One region of the Mesorhizobium sp. M0998 genome, then DNA from elsewhere that is predicted to be linked to it. Evidence: riboswitches for the same ligand, from Rfam matches in the RefSeq annotation. Region 1 holds a riboswitch; the other holds the start of a gene.

Region 1 (5,244 bases):
GTCGAGCAACAGCACCGGCCGGTCGCGCACCAGGACCCGGGCGAGCGCGACGCGCTGCCGCTCGCCGCCGGAGAGTTCGCGCGGCAGCCGGCTTTCCTTGCCGGCAAGGCCGACGCGCTTCAGCGCTGCGGCGATTGCGGCGCGGTCAGCCTCGCTCAGCCTGAGCGAAGGCGAGCGGCCGAGCCCGACATTCTGCTCGAGGGACAGATGGGCAAACAGGTTGTTTTCCTGGAACACCATCGATACCGGCCGCGCTGATGGCGGCGCAGTGCTGACGTCGGCGCCGCCGATCAGCACGCGGCCCGACCGCGGCGTCTCGAAGCCGGCCACCAGATTGAGCAGCGTCGACTTTCCCGAACCGCTCGGCCCCATGATGGCGGTGATTTCCGACGCCGGGAAATCGACATCGAATATAAGCGGCGTTTCACCATAGCTGAACGAGACATTATCGAGCCGCACGGCCGCGCCTTTTTCCACCGAAATGGACCGTTCCGGGCTGATCGGCATCATGATTTCTCCCTCCTTCCCAGCCAGTCCGCGGCCAACACCAGCGCCAGGCAGACAAGGCCGAGCAGCAGCGCCAGGCCGGCGGCATCCTCGGTGCGGTAACTGCCCATGCGCGCCAGCAGCAGATAGGGCAAGGTCTGCACGGAATCGCTGCCGAACAGCGCAATGACGCCGAGATCGCCGAGCGACAGCGCCATGGCGAACGCGAAGCCGGTGGCGAGCGGCCGCCGCAGCGACGGCCAGTCGACCAGCCGCAACCGGTTCCAGCCCGAGATGCCAAGCTGTGCGCAGAGCCGTTCGTGGCGTTCGCTCGCCGCGTCATAGGCAGGGCGGATGGCGCGGATGGCGAACGGCATCGCCATCACTGCATTGACCGCAACCACCATGACAGGGGCGATCGCAAAGACATCGCCGACGGTGCGCAGGAGCAAGAACCAGCCGGCACCGATGACGATGGGCGGCACCACCAGGACGAACCCCGCACCGGTGTCGGCCAGGTGTTCGAGCAGCGTCCTCCTGCCGCTCCGCCGGGTGAGCGCCAGCGCCCGGCGCGCCATCACCAGCGACAGCGACAACGCCACAGAGAGCAGCGCCGATAGGAGGGAGAGCACGGCACTGGTCGCCGTCGCTTGCCGCACCGCGCTCTCGCCGGCCAGGCGGCCGAGATCGGCGCCAAGCCCGGCTGCCAGCGTGGCCGCCATCGGCCCGGCGACAAACAGCAGTGCGAGCCCGATCGCCAGCGCGTTCAGCACGGTCTCGGCCGCACCGGCTGAAAAATACCGGCGCGGCGCCACCGGCAGATTGGCGTCGCCGGTCATATTGGCGCCAAGCCGCGTCAGTGCCAGCACGACGACGAAGGTCAGGGCAATCTGCAGCAGGGTCAGCGTCACCGCCCGCGCCGGGTCGAAGTCGAAACGCAGCGCCTGGTAGATGGCAACCTCGAGCGTCGTCGCGCGCGGCCCGCCGCCGAGCGTAAGCACGATGGTGAAGGAGGTGATGCACAGCATGAAAACGAGCCCGGCAACGCCCGGCAAGGCCGCACGCAGCGGCGGCCATTCGATCAGCCGGAAGGCCGGCGCAGCACCCATGCCAAGCTGGCTCGCCAGCCGCCATTGGTTAGCCGGCACGGTCTGCAACGCCTCCAGGAACAGCCGCGTCGCCAGCGGCAGGTTGAAGAAGACATGGGCAACGAGTATGCCCGACAGGCCATAGATGCCGGGCCAGCTCTGGCCGCCTAGCGCGCCCAGCGTGCCGGCAAAATAGCCGGCGCGGCCATAGAGCGCCAAGACACCGAGTGCGGCAACAATGGCCGGCAGCGCCAGTGGCACGGCGAAAAGCTGGAGGATGAAGCCTCGCCCGAAAAAACGCGGATGCCGCGACAGGGCGCGCGCGACGAACAGCGCCGGTGCGACGGAGAGCAGGGTCGACAACAGAGCCTGCCAGAGCGTGAAGCGGGCAACACGCAGGAGATAGGAATCGAAGGCGGAAGCGGCGCCGGACAGGTCGCGCGTAGCTTCGACGAGGAGCCCGGCGAATGCTCCGCCGATAAGCAGCGCGATGGCGGCGAGCGCGACGATACCGGCAGTGACGCGGGGATCGGCCGGATGACGCGTACGCATGTCGCCCTACCCGACACTACGACAGGCGTTGATCGAAGGAAATACCTGGCAAAGGCCGAGCCCACCCCTCTCTGGCCTGCCGGCCATCTCCCCCTCAAGGGGGGAGATTGCGCACTCAGCCGCCTTCGCCAATCTCACAAGTGGCAGGGCGAGGAGAGGCGACAAAGCTGCCGATCTCCCCCCTTGAGGGGGAGATGGCCGGCAGGCCAGAGGGGGGTGGCTTGGCGCAAACATCCGACGAGGCTTGAGCCCTACCTGCTCATCGCCGCAAGCCACTCATCGACCCAGGCCTTGCGGTTGGCCGCGACGTCTTCCGGGCTGAACAGCAAGGTCTTGGTCGGCTTGACCAGCTTGTCGAACGCCGGGTTGAGCGGCTTGTCGGTTTTGCCGGCCGGGAACATCCAGTTGGTTTCGGGAATGACATCCTGGAATTTCGGTCCGGTCATGAAGGCAATGAACTTTTCCGCCAGCGGGTTCTTCGCGCCCTTGGTGGTGATCCCCGCGACCTCGATCTGCAGATATTCGCCCTCCTCGAAGGACGCCGCCTGGTAGCGCTCGGTGTTTTCGGCGACCATGTGGTAGGCCGGCGAGGTCGTGTAGGACAGCACCATCGGCGCCTCGCCCTTGGTGAACAGGCCGTAGGCCTCGCTCCAGCCCGGCGTTACCGTCAGCACCTTCGCCTTGAGTTTGGCCCAGGCTTCCGGCGCCTTGTCGCCATAGACCGACTTGACCCACAGCAGCAGGCCAAGGCCCGGCGTCGAGGTGCGCGGATCCTGGATGACGATCTTCTCTCCGGCATCGCCCTCGACCAATTCCCTGAGGCTCTTCGGCGGGCTCTTCAGTTTTTCGGTGTCGTAGACGACGGCGAAATAGCCATAGTCGAACGGCACGAAAATATCGTCGCTCCAGCCGCCCGGTACATTGACGCCCGAGACGGCGCCGTGCGGCGAAAACAGGCCGGTTGCCTTGGCGTCGGCGGTTAAGTTGGTATCGAGGCCAAGTACGATATCGGCCTTGGTCGCGGCGCCTTCCAGCTTCACACGGTTGAGCAGCGCCACGCCGTCGGCGACCGAGACGAATTCGACGACGCAACTGCATTCGGCCTCGAAGGCCTTCTTCACTGCCGGTCCCGGACCCCAATCGGCGGTGAAGCTTTCATAGGTATAGACCGTCAGTCTATCCTGTGCCGATGCCTGCCCTGGCAGGGCGAGCGCGGATGCCGCAAGCAGGACAATTGAGACAAGAGAGTGGAAAAAACTGCGCATCGGCGCCTCCTTCGTTCGCGTTGAAAGGAATTGAGGCGTCGGGCTGTCCGAAACGTCTAATCCCTCCGCCGGTACAAACCGGATCAGGTTCAGCGGGTTGGCAGTCTTGCCTCTCAGCCGGTCCGCGAAGATCGCGTCCGGCACCCCGTTAGAGCGTTGCGACACATAGGCCCGGCCGAAGTGCTGCGCAAGCGGAAGTTTGCCGGACATCCAAAGCCCAGCCTTCCGTTTCGTCTGCCGTTTCATCTTCCGTTTCCGGGGCAGGGCTGGTAAGGGCCACGAGATATGAGCACATTCACCATCCTGCTTGGCGGCGATCTCATCCGCACGCCGCTGCTCGACCGCCAGGTCGAAGGCTCGCGCGTCATCGCCGCCGACGCCGGCATCGGTCATGCCCGCATGCTGGGCCTGAGGCCGGAACTCTGGGTCGGCGATTTCGATTCGGTGCCTGCCGATTTGCCGGAAGATCTGGCCGCCGTGCCACGGCAGGTATTTCCCGCTGAAAAGGACAAGACCGACGGTGAACTCGCTATCGCCGCCGCGCTCGAACGCGGTGCGACAAGCCTTGTGCTCGCAGGCGCCTTCGGCGGCAAACGCACCGACCACATCTTCCTGCATCTGGCGCTGAGCGTCCGGCTGGCGGAAGGCGGAACGGAAGTGCTTTTGACCAGCGGCGCACAGGAAGGCATTCCTTTGCTGCCTGGAAAGACTGGCTCCGACTATGCCGACGGCACGCTGTTTTCGGTGCTCGGCTTTTCGGATCTCGCCGGCCTGACAGTCACCGGCGCCAAATGGCCGCTCGACCATGTCGAGGTTGCGTTCGGCTCGTCGCTGACCATTTCCAACGAGGTCAAGGGCCGGCTGGAAATCGCGCTGGCCAGCGGCCGCGCGCTGCTGCTCGCGCATCCCTACCCTCTTCCGGAAAGCTGAGCCCAGAAAGCTGATATGGCGCCGCCACTTCTCAATCTCGACGGGATAAAGCTGACCTTTGGCGGCACGCCGTTGCTCGACGGTGCCGCCTTGACGGCCTCGGCTGGCGACAAGATTGCCCTGGTCGGCCGCAACGGCTCTGGCAAGTCGACGCTCCTCAAGATCGCCGCCGGGCTGATCGAACCGCAGGATGGCGAAGTCTTCCGCCAGCCCTCGGCAACCGTGCGCTACTTGCCGCAAATGCCCGACATGGACGGTTTTGCGACCGTCCGCGCCTATGTCGAGGCGGGGCTCGGGCCCGCCGACGATCCCTACCGCGCCACCTATCTGATGGAGCATCTCGGCCTGACCGGCGAGGAACGGCCGAACGACCTTTCCGGCGGCGAGGCGCGGCGCGCCGCCCTCGCCCGCGTCATGGCGCCGGAGCCCGACATTCTCCTCCTCGATGAGCCGACCAATCATCTTGACCTTTCGGTCATCGAATGGCTGGAGGAGGAGCTTGCCCGCACCTCCTCGGCACTGGTCGTCATCTCGCATGACCGCCGTTTTCTCGAGCGCGTGTCACGCGCCACAATCTGGCTCGACCGCGGCCAGACCCGCCGTCTCGACAAGGGCTTTGGCTATTTCGAGGAATGGCGCGACACGGTGCTGGAGGAGGAAGAGCGCGAGCAGCACAAGCTCGGTCGCCAGATCGTGCGCGAGGAGCACTGGCTGCGCTATGGCGTGACAGCGCGGCGCAAGCGCAACATGCGCCGGCTCGGTGAGTTGCAGACCATGCGCCAGCGCTTTCGTGGTCATCGCGGCGCCGAGGGTGCGGCGACGATGACAGCCAGCGACGCCGCCGAATCCGGTAAGCTGGTGATCGAAGCCAAGAACATCGAGAAGACCTTTGGCGATCTGACCGTGGTCAAGGGATTCTCGAC
Region 2 (5,244 bases), on a different contig from region 1:
TCTTTCTGTGCCTCGGCGCGGATGTCGTGAGAGATACGCATCGAGCAGAATTTCGGTCCGCACATCGAGCAGAAATGCGCCAGCTTGTGCGCCTCCTTGGGCAAGGTCTGGTCGTGGAAGGACCGTGCGGTTTCGGGGTCGAGCGACAGGTTGAACTGGTCCTCCCAGCGGAACTCGAAGCGCGCGCGGGAAAGGGCGTCATCCCTGACTTTCGCCGCCGGGTGGCCCTTCGCCAGGTCGGCCGCGTGCGCTGCGATCTTGTAGGTGATCACGCCGGTCTTGACGTCATCGCGGTCGGGAAGGCCGAGATGCTCCTTGGGCGTGACGTAGCAGAGCATGGCCGTTCCGAACCAGCCGATCATCGCCGCGCCGATGCCGGAAGTGATGTGGTCGTAGCCCGGCGCGATGTCGGTCGTCAGCGGTCCAAGCGTATAGAACGGCGCCTCGCCACAGACGGCGAGCTGCTTGTCCATGTTCGCCTTGATCTTGTGCATCGGCACGTGGCCGGGCCCCTCGATCATCACCTGGCAATCTTTCGCCCAGGCGATCTGCGTCAGCTCGCCGAGCGTTTCCAGCTCGGCGAATTGCGCCGCGTCGTTGGCATCGGCGATCGAGCCGGGACGAAGGCCGTCGCCGAGCGAGAAGGAGACGTCATAAGCGCGGCAGATGTCGCAGATCTCCGCAAAGTGCTCGTAGAGGAAGCTTTCCCGGTGATGGTGCAGGCACCATTTTGCCATGATCGAGCCACCGCGCGAGACGATACCCGTGACCCGGTCAACGGTCAGCGGGATGTAATGCAGCCGCACGCCGGCGTGGATGGTGAAATAGTCAACGCCTTGCTCGGCCTGCTCGATCAACGTGTCGCGGTAGACCTCCCAGGTCAGGTCCTCGGCGATGCCACCAACCTTTTCGAGCGCCTGGTAGAGCGGCACCGTGCCGATCGGCACCGGCGAGTTGCGCACGATCCATTCGCGGATGTTGTGGATGTTGCGGCCGGTCGACAGATCCATCACCGTGTCGGCGCCCCAGCGGATCGCCCACACCATCTTTTCGACCTCTTCAGCCATCGACGATGTGACGGCGGAGTTACCGATATTGGCGTTGATCTTGACCAGGAAATTGCGGCCGATGATCATCGGTTCGCTCTCGGGATGATTGATGTTGGCGGGAATGATCGCGCGTCCGCGCGCCACCTCGTGGCGCACGAATTCAGGCGTGACGAAGTCGGGGATCGCCGCGCCGAAGGCCTCGCCGTCGCGCTCAAGCTTGCCGTGCAGGATCTCGCGACCAAGGTTCTCGCGGATGGCGACGAACTCCATTTCGGGCGTGATGATGCCAGCGCGCGCATAGGCAAGCTGTGTCACCGCCTTGCCGGTCTGGGCCCGGAGTGGCCGGTTGCGGACTGGAAATTCCGGTGTTAGGCGCTCGCCTGCCGCAAACCCATTGTCTTCTGGCCGGACGTGGCGGCCGTCATAGGCTTCGACATCGCCGCGCGCGGTGACCCATTCATGGCGAAGCCGTGCAAGGCCGTTTTCGATGCTGGTTTCGACAGTCGGGTCGGTATAGGGGCCGGACGGATCGTAAGCGGTCACCGGCGGCTCGCCTGCCGTCGGATGGACGGAGATTTCGCGCATCGGCACCCTGAGCTGCGGGTGGATGGTACCGGATTTGTGGATTTTGCGTGAGGCAGGCAGCGGTCCCGTCGACACGGCGGGGGTGAGGGCATTCATCTTGAGGCTCCTTTGCTCGTTGCATTGGAGACCCAGTTCTGTGCCGGAAGGATGAAAAGACGCTTCTAGCGACCTGCCGAAACAGGACCTCGGGCGTAAACTCCCGCAAAGCGCTTGCACCGTCCCTACGCCAGTATGAACTGGATCAGGTTCAACGGGTCACTGCGCCGCGAAAGCCAGCAGTATCTCAGCCCCTTGCCGGGACTCCCCTGGTGAATGCGTGAGGTTGGACGGGACCGCTCCGGTTTGTCAAGCGCGTTCTGGCCGCGGCTGATCGGCGGCCGGTCAGACCGTGCGGAAAAAATCGTGCATGTCTCGGCGACAAGTCAAGCATCGGAGATGAAGGCAGGGACAAGGGAATCGCAAACCGTCGGACTAAAATCGATCCTGATGATCACACCTTCAATGGGCACCAAAGGTTTGCGCGTAGATCGCCTCGATTCTTCCTGCCTCGTCACTGGTCAGCGCGGCGAATTCCTTCTCGCGCGCGCGGTTCGATAGATGGCCATCATTCTGGTGAAGAAAACGGAAGAGCAGATCGGTCAACCGCTCGGGCATGTCGATAAAGGCGTCCACCTGCTGCCGGAACTGATCGTAGCGCTGCAGAAATGCGGTTTCCTCGGGAAGGTCCCGTTCGATCGTCCGCTGAACGCAAGCATAGAGGAATTCGGCGTGCGGGGTTGCATCGAAGAACCGGTAGAAATCACCGGTGTCATTCAGCACCCGGACGTTGAATTGCGGCGTCGGTTCCCATTCCACCAACGGCAGAAGGCGCTGCGAATAGCTCTCGAGCACGCCCCTGTACTCGTTGATCTGGTCCAGGATCGCGGCCGAGACGGGAAAGACCACTCCCGGCGGATTGAAGCCGCGCATGGCAAGGACGTGGTGGATTAGGTAGCGGTGAATGCGGCCGTTTCCGTCCTCGAACGGGTGAATATAGACAAAGCCGAAGGCGAGGATTGCGGCGGCTACGACTGCATCAAGCTTTTGCGCGGGGCCCTGATCGAACGCCGCCATTCCATCGATTAGCCGCGGCAGGTCCTCGGGCCGAGCGCTGATGTGATCGGGCAAGGGCGTACCGTTGTCTCGATCATGCTCACCGACGAAACCTCCTTCTTTTCGGAAGCCAAGGTTTACGAAACGAGCGTCACCAAGTACAATTCTTTGCAGACGCAGCAGCTCATCGCGATCGATCGGCCAGCGGCCGGCTTCGCCGATGGCGCGGCCCCAGCGCTGGATGCGATCTTGCGGCGGGTGCTCGCCCTCGATCGCGTAGCTTGATCGCGAGTCTTTGAGCAAAAGAAAGGCGGCGGTCCGAGCAAGGAGGTCGCGCGGCACGTCCGCTACGATTGCCTCCGCGCGCCGCGGTAGTTCAAGGCCGATGAATTTTTCGAGAATCTTGGTGCGGAACACCAGAGGGCAGAACTCACGCGTGCCGGGGAGATTGTCCCTTACGCGATAGCGCGAAGCGGTCTTGTCGGGTCCGGGCCACTGCAGCTCGGGATCGACAACCGGAATGTATCGTCCGGCCTCCGCGTCCGGCAGATCGATACGCGCGTCCCTCAGCCATTCATATAAAAACCAGATGCGGCGGGCATAACTGCCGGTCGGGCTTTCACGGACCAGCGCCTCGATCGGCGCGGGACCGGTCACTTGGAACAGCCGCTTGAGGACGGCAAGGTCCAGTCCCTCGTACTTGAGCGCAAAGGTCAGGTGGCCTTCGAGGGTAGGATTTGGGGCATGGCGGGGGGTCATGATCCGCCAGCCATCCCGTTCGGTAATGCGATGATGCTCGCCAGTGGCGAACAACCTACGGGGCAAGGGCGCGGCGAGCCTGTAGGCTCCGATCAGGGCGCTGTACCCGGCCGGGGTCGCCGTTTCAGGAAGGCGGATTTCCTGAAAAACGGTAACAGGACCTGAAAATTGGTGCTGTTGCACCGCAGGCATGAAACGCGAATCCTTCCATTGAATTTTGGTTTAGTCGGCAAAACCTATGAAAAATGATCCTATCCCATGAAAAATGATGCCACAAGACAAATTTTCCGAAAACCGATTCTAAAACAGTGCTGAGGTCGATCAAGCAAGAACTCCGCCACCGGCTCAAGGAAGCGACTTCAGACCAAAAAGGTGAGTCCAGGAACCGCCATTCGCCCGTCTTAGTCACGAGGCCGGCACGGATGGCCCGCCTTACGTCGAGCCGGATTGCTCGAGCGCGCCGTTCGGGGCTCACTCATAGAGCGCTCCGGTGCGCGATCCCGATTTGATAGCCGCGATCACGCTCGCGACTGATCTTGGTGACGTGGCGGCGTCGGAGTAGAAAAGTGATGCAGGATCTCGGTGGCGTCGTGTGTGTGTGTGACCTGAAGTGAGTTCTCTGCGGTATGGGGGGCGGCACGCAGCGCGCGTCTTCTCGGCAAACAGATCGACGAAGCGGCACCGAAGGGAAGTTCCTGGCATTCATTCTCGCCATCGCTGCCCCAATTTGCCGATCGGACTGCCGATCGATCTCGCCCAATACTTTGCGCGCGCAAGGGCCGAAGCTGAACTGGGCGGCACCTGCTCATTCGGGAGCTGACTCATGCTTGGTGCCCGAGAGAGCTGTGCCTGATCGAATGCGTGAAATCGTAGCTCGGAGTGGAGAGGCTGACGCGGTCATCTGTCACCCGCCTTCGGGCTGTAACGGAAAGCGCGACATCGTCTCCAATGCTCGTTCCCCACGTCGAGGGGCCCAGCGGCTTGGCTACGGGGGGGACTGTCAGCTAGTGGCCGCTGGGCCTTGACGACCAGCGACCGTAAGAGGAGGCCCTGTGCTGGCTGACGAAAACTTGCGAGCAAAGCCACGGAAAAGCATCATTCGAACGAACTCTTTCGTCGAGACGAGGAGGGCAGTGAGGCGGTAGCCGCCGCTTTGAAGTTCTCCGGCAGCTGCTACGCTGGTCATTCCGAGGGTCGCAGTTGCGCTTGCGCCGTCATATCAGATAAGTCTAATAAAATAGGCGCCTGGCCATCGAACGCGCCGCGGCGCCCTTGGGTCGGCGCTATTCATCGGGTGGGCATGTCGGGCACGCAAGGGAGGACGAAATGAGACTGGTTCAGTCATTTGCATTTGCTGCTGTGCTGCTTCTTTCGTCTGCATTGTCTGCGGCCGCCCACTCGGCTCGTGAGGACATCGAAGCGGCGTTGGTAAAATTCATGGACGCCTTCAACAGCGGAAACGCAGCAGCGGTAGGTCAAATGTATACCGACGATGCCGCCCTGCTGCCACCCGACGGCAAACGCGTCGATGACCGCAAGGGCGTGGAAGAATTCTGGCAGGGCGCAATCAAGGCCGGGATGAAGAATCTCACCCTGAAGGCGCTGGAAGTGGAAGAGAGCGGGAATCTCGCCTACGAAGTTGGCGCATTTACGCTCGGTGTGCCGAGCAAAGGCGGTGCCCCTTCCACCGTTGCGGGCAAGTACATTGTCGTTTGGAAAAAAGAGGACGACGGGACGTGGCGCCTGCATCGGGACATCT

The links. Region 1 has a riboswitch for thiamine pyrophosphate ahead of thiB (thiamine ABC transporter substrate binding subunit). Riboswitches for the same ligand answer to the same signal wherever they lie in the genome.
Region 2: linked by a shared signal. The riboswitch ahead of thiC (phosphomethylpyrimidine synthase ThiC) and the one ahead of thiB (thiamine ABC transporter substrate binding subunit) in region 1 are both predicted to bind thiamine pyrophosphate.

Annotation. Positions count from the first base shown of each region.
Region 1 covers NZ_JAMYND010000014.1:99,552-104,795, reverse strand. Annotated here, with positions in the region: gene thiQ (thiamine ABC transporter ATP-binding protein) at 1-510, opposite strand, end outside; gene thiP (thiamine/thiamine pyrophosphate ABC transporter permease) at 507-2,126, opposite strand; gene thiB (thiamine ABC transporter substrate binding subunit) at 2,378-3,391, opposite strand; TPP riboswitch at 3,435-3,549, opposite strand; gene NKH59_RS15795 (thiamine diphosphokinase) at 3,677-4,321, shown strand; gene NKH59_RS15790 (ABC-F family ATP-binding cassette domain-containing protein) at 4,337-5,244, shown strand, end outside.
Region 2 covers NZ_JAMYND010000003.1:57,344-62,587, reverse strand. Annotated here, with positions in the region: gene thiC (phosphomethylpyrimidine synthase ThiC) at 1-1,730, opposite strand, end outside; TPP riboswitch at 1,835-1,951, opposite strand; gene NKH59_RS03695 (Fic family protein) at 2,133-3,677, opposite strand; gene NKH59_RS03690 (YybH family protein) at 4,812-5,244, shown strand, end outside.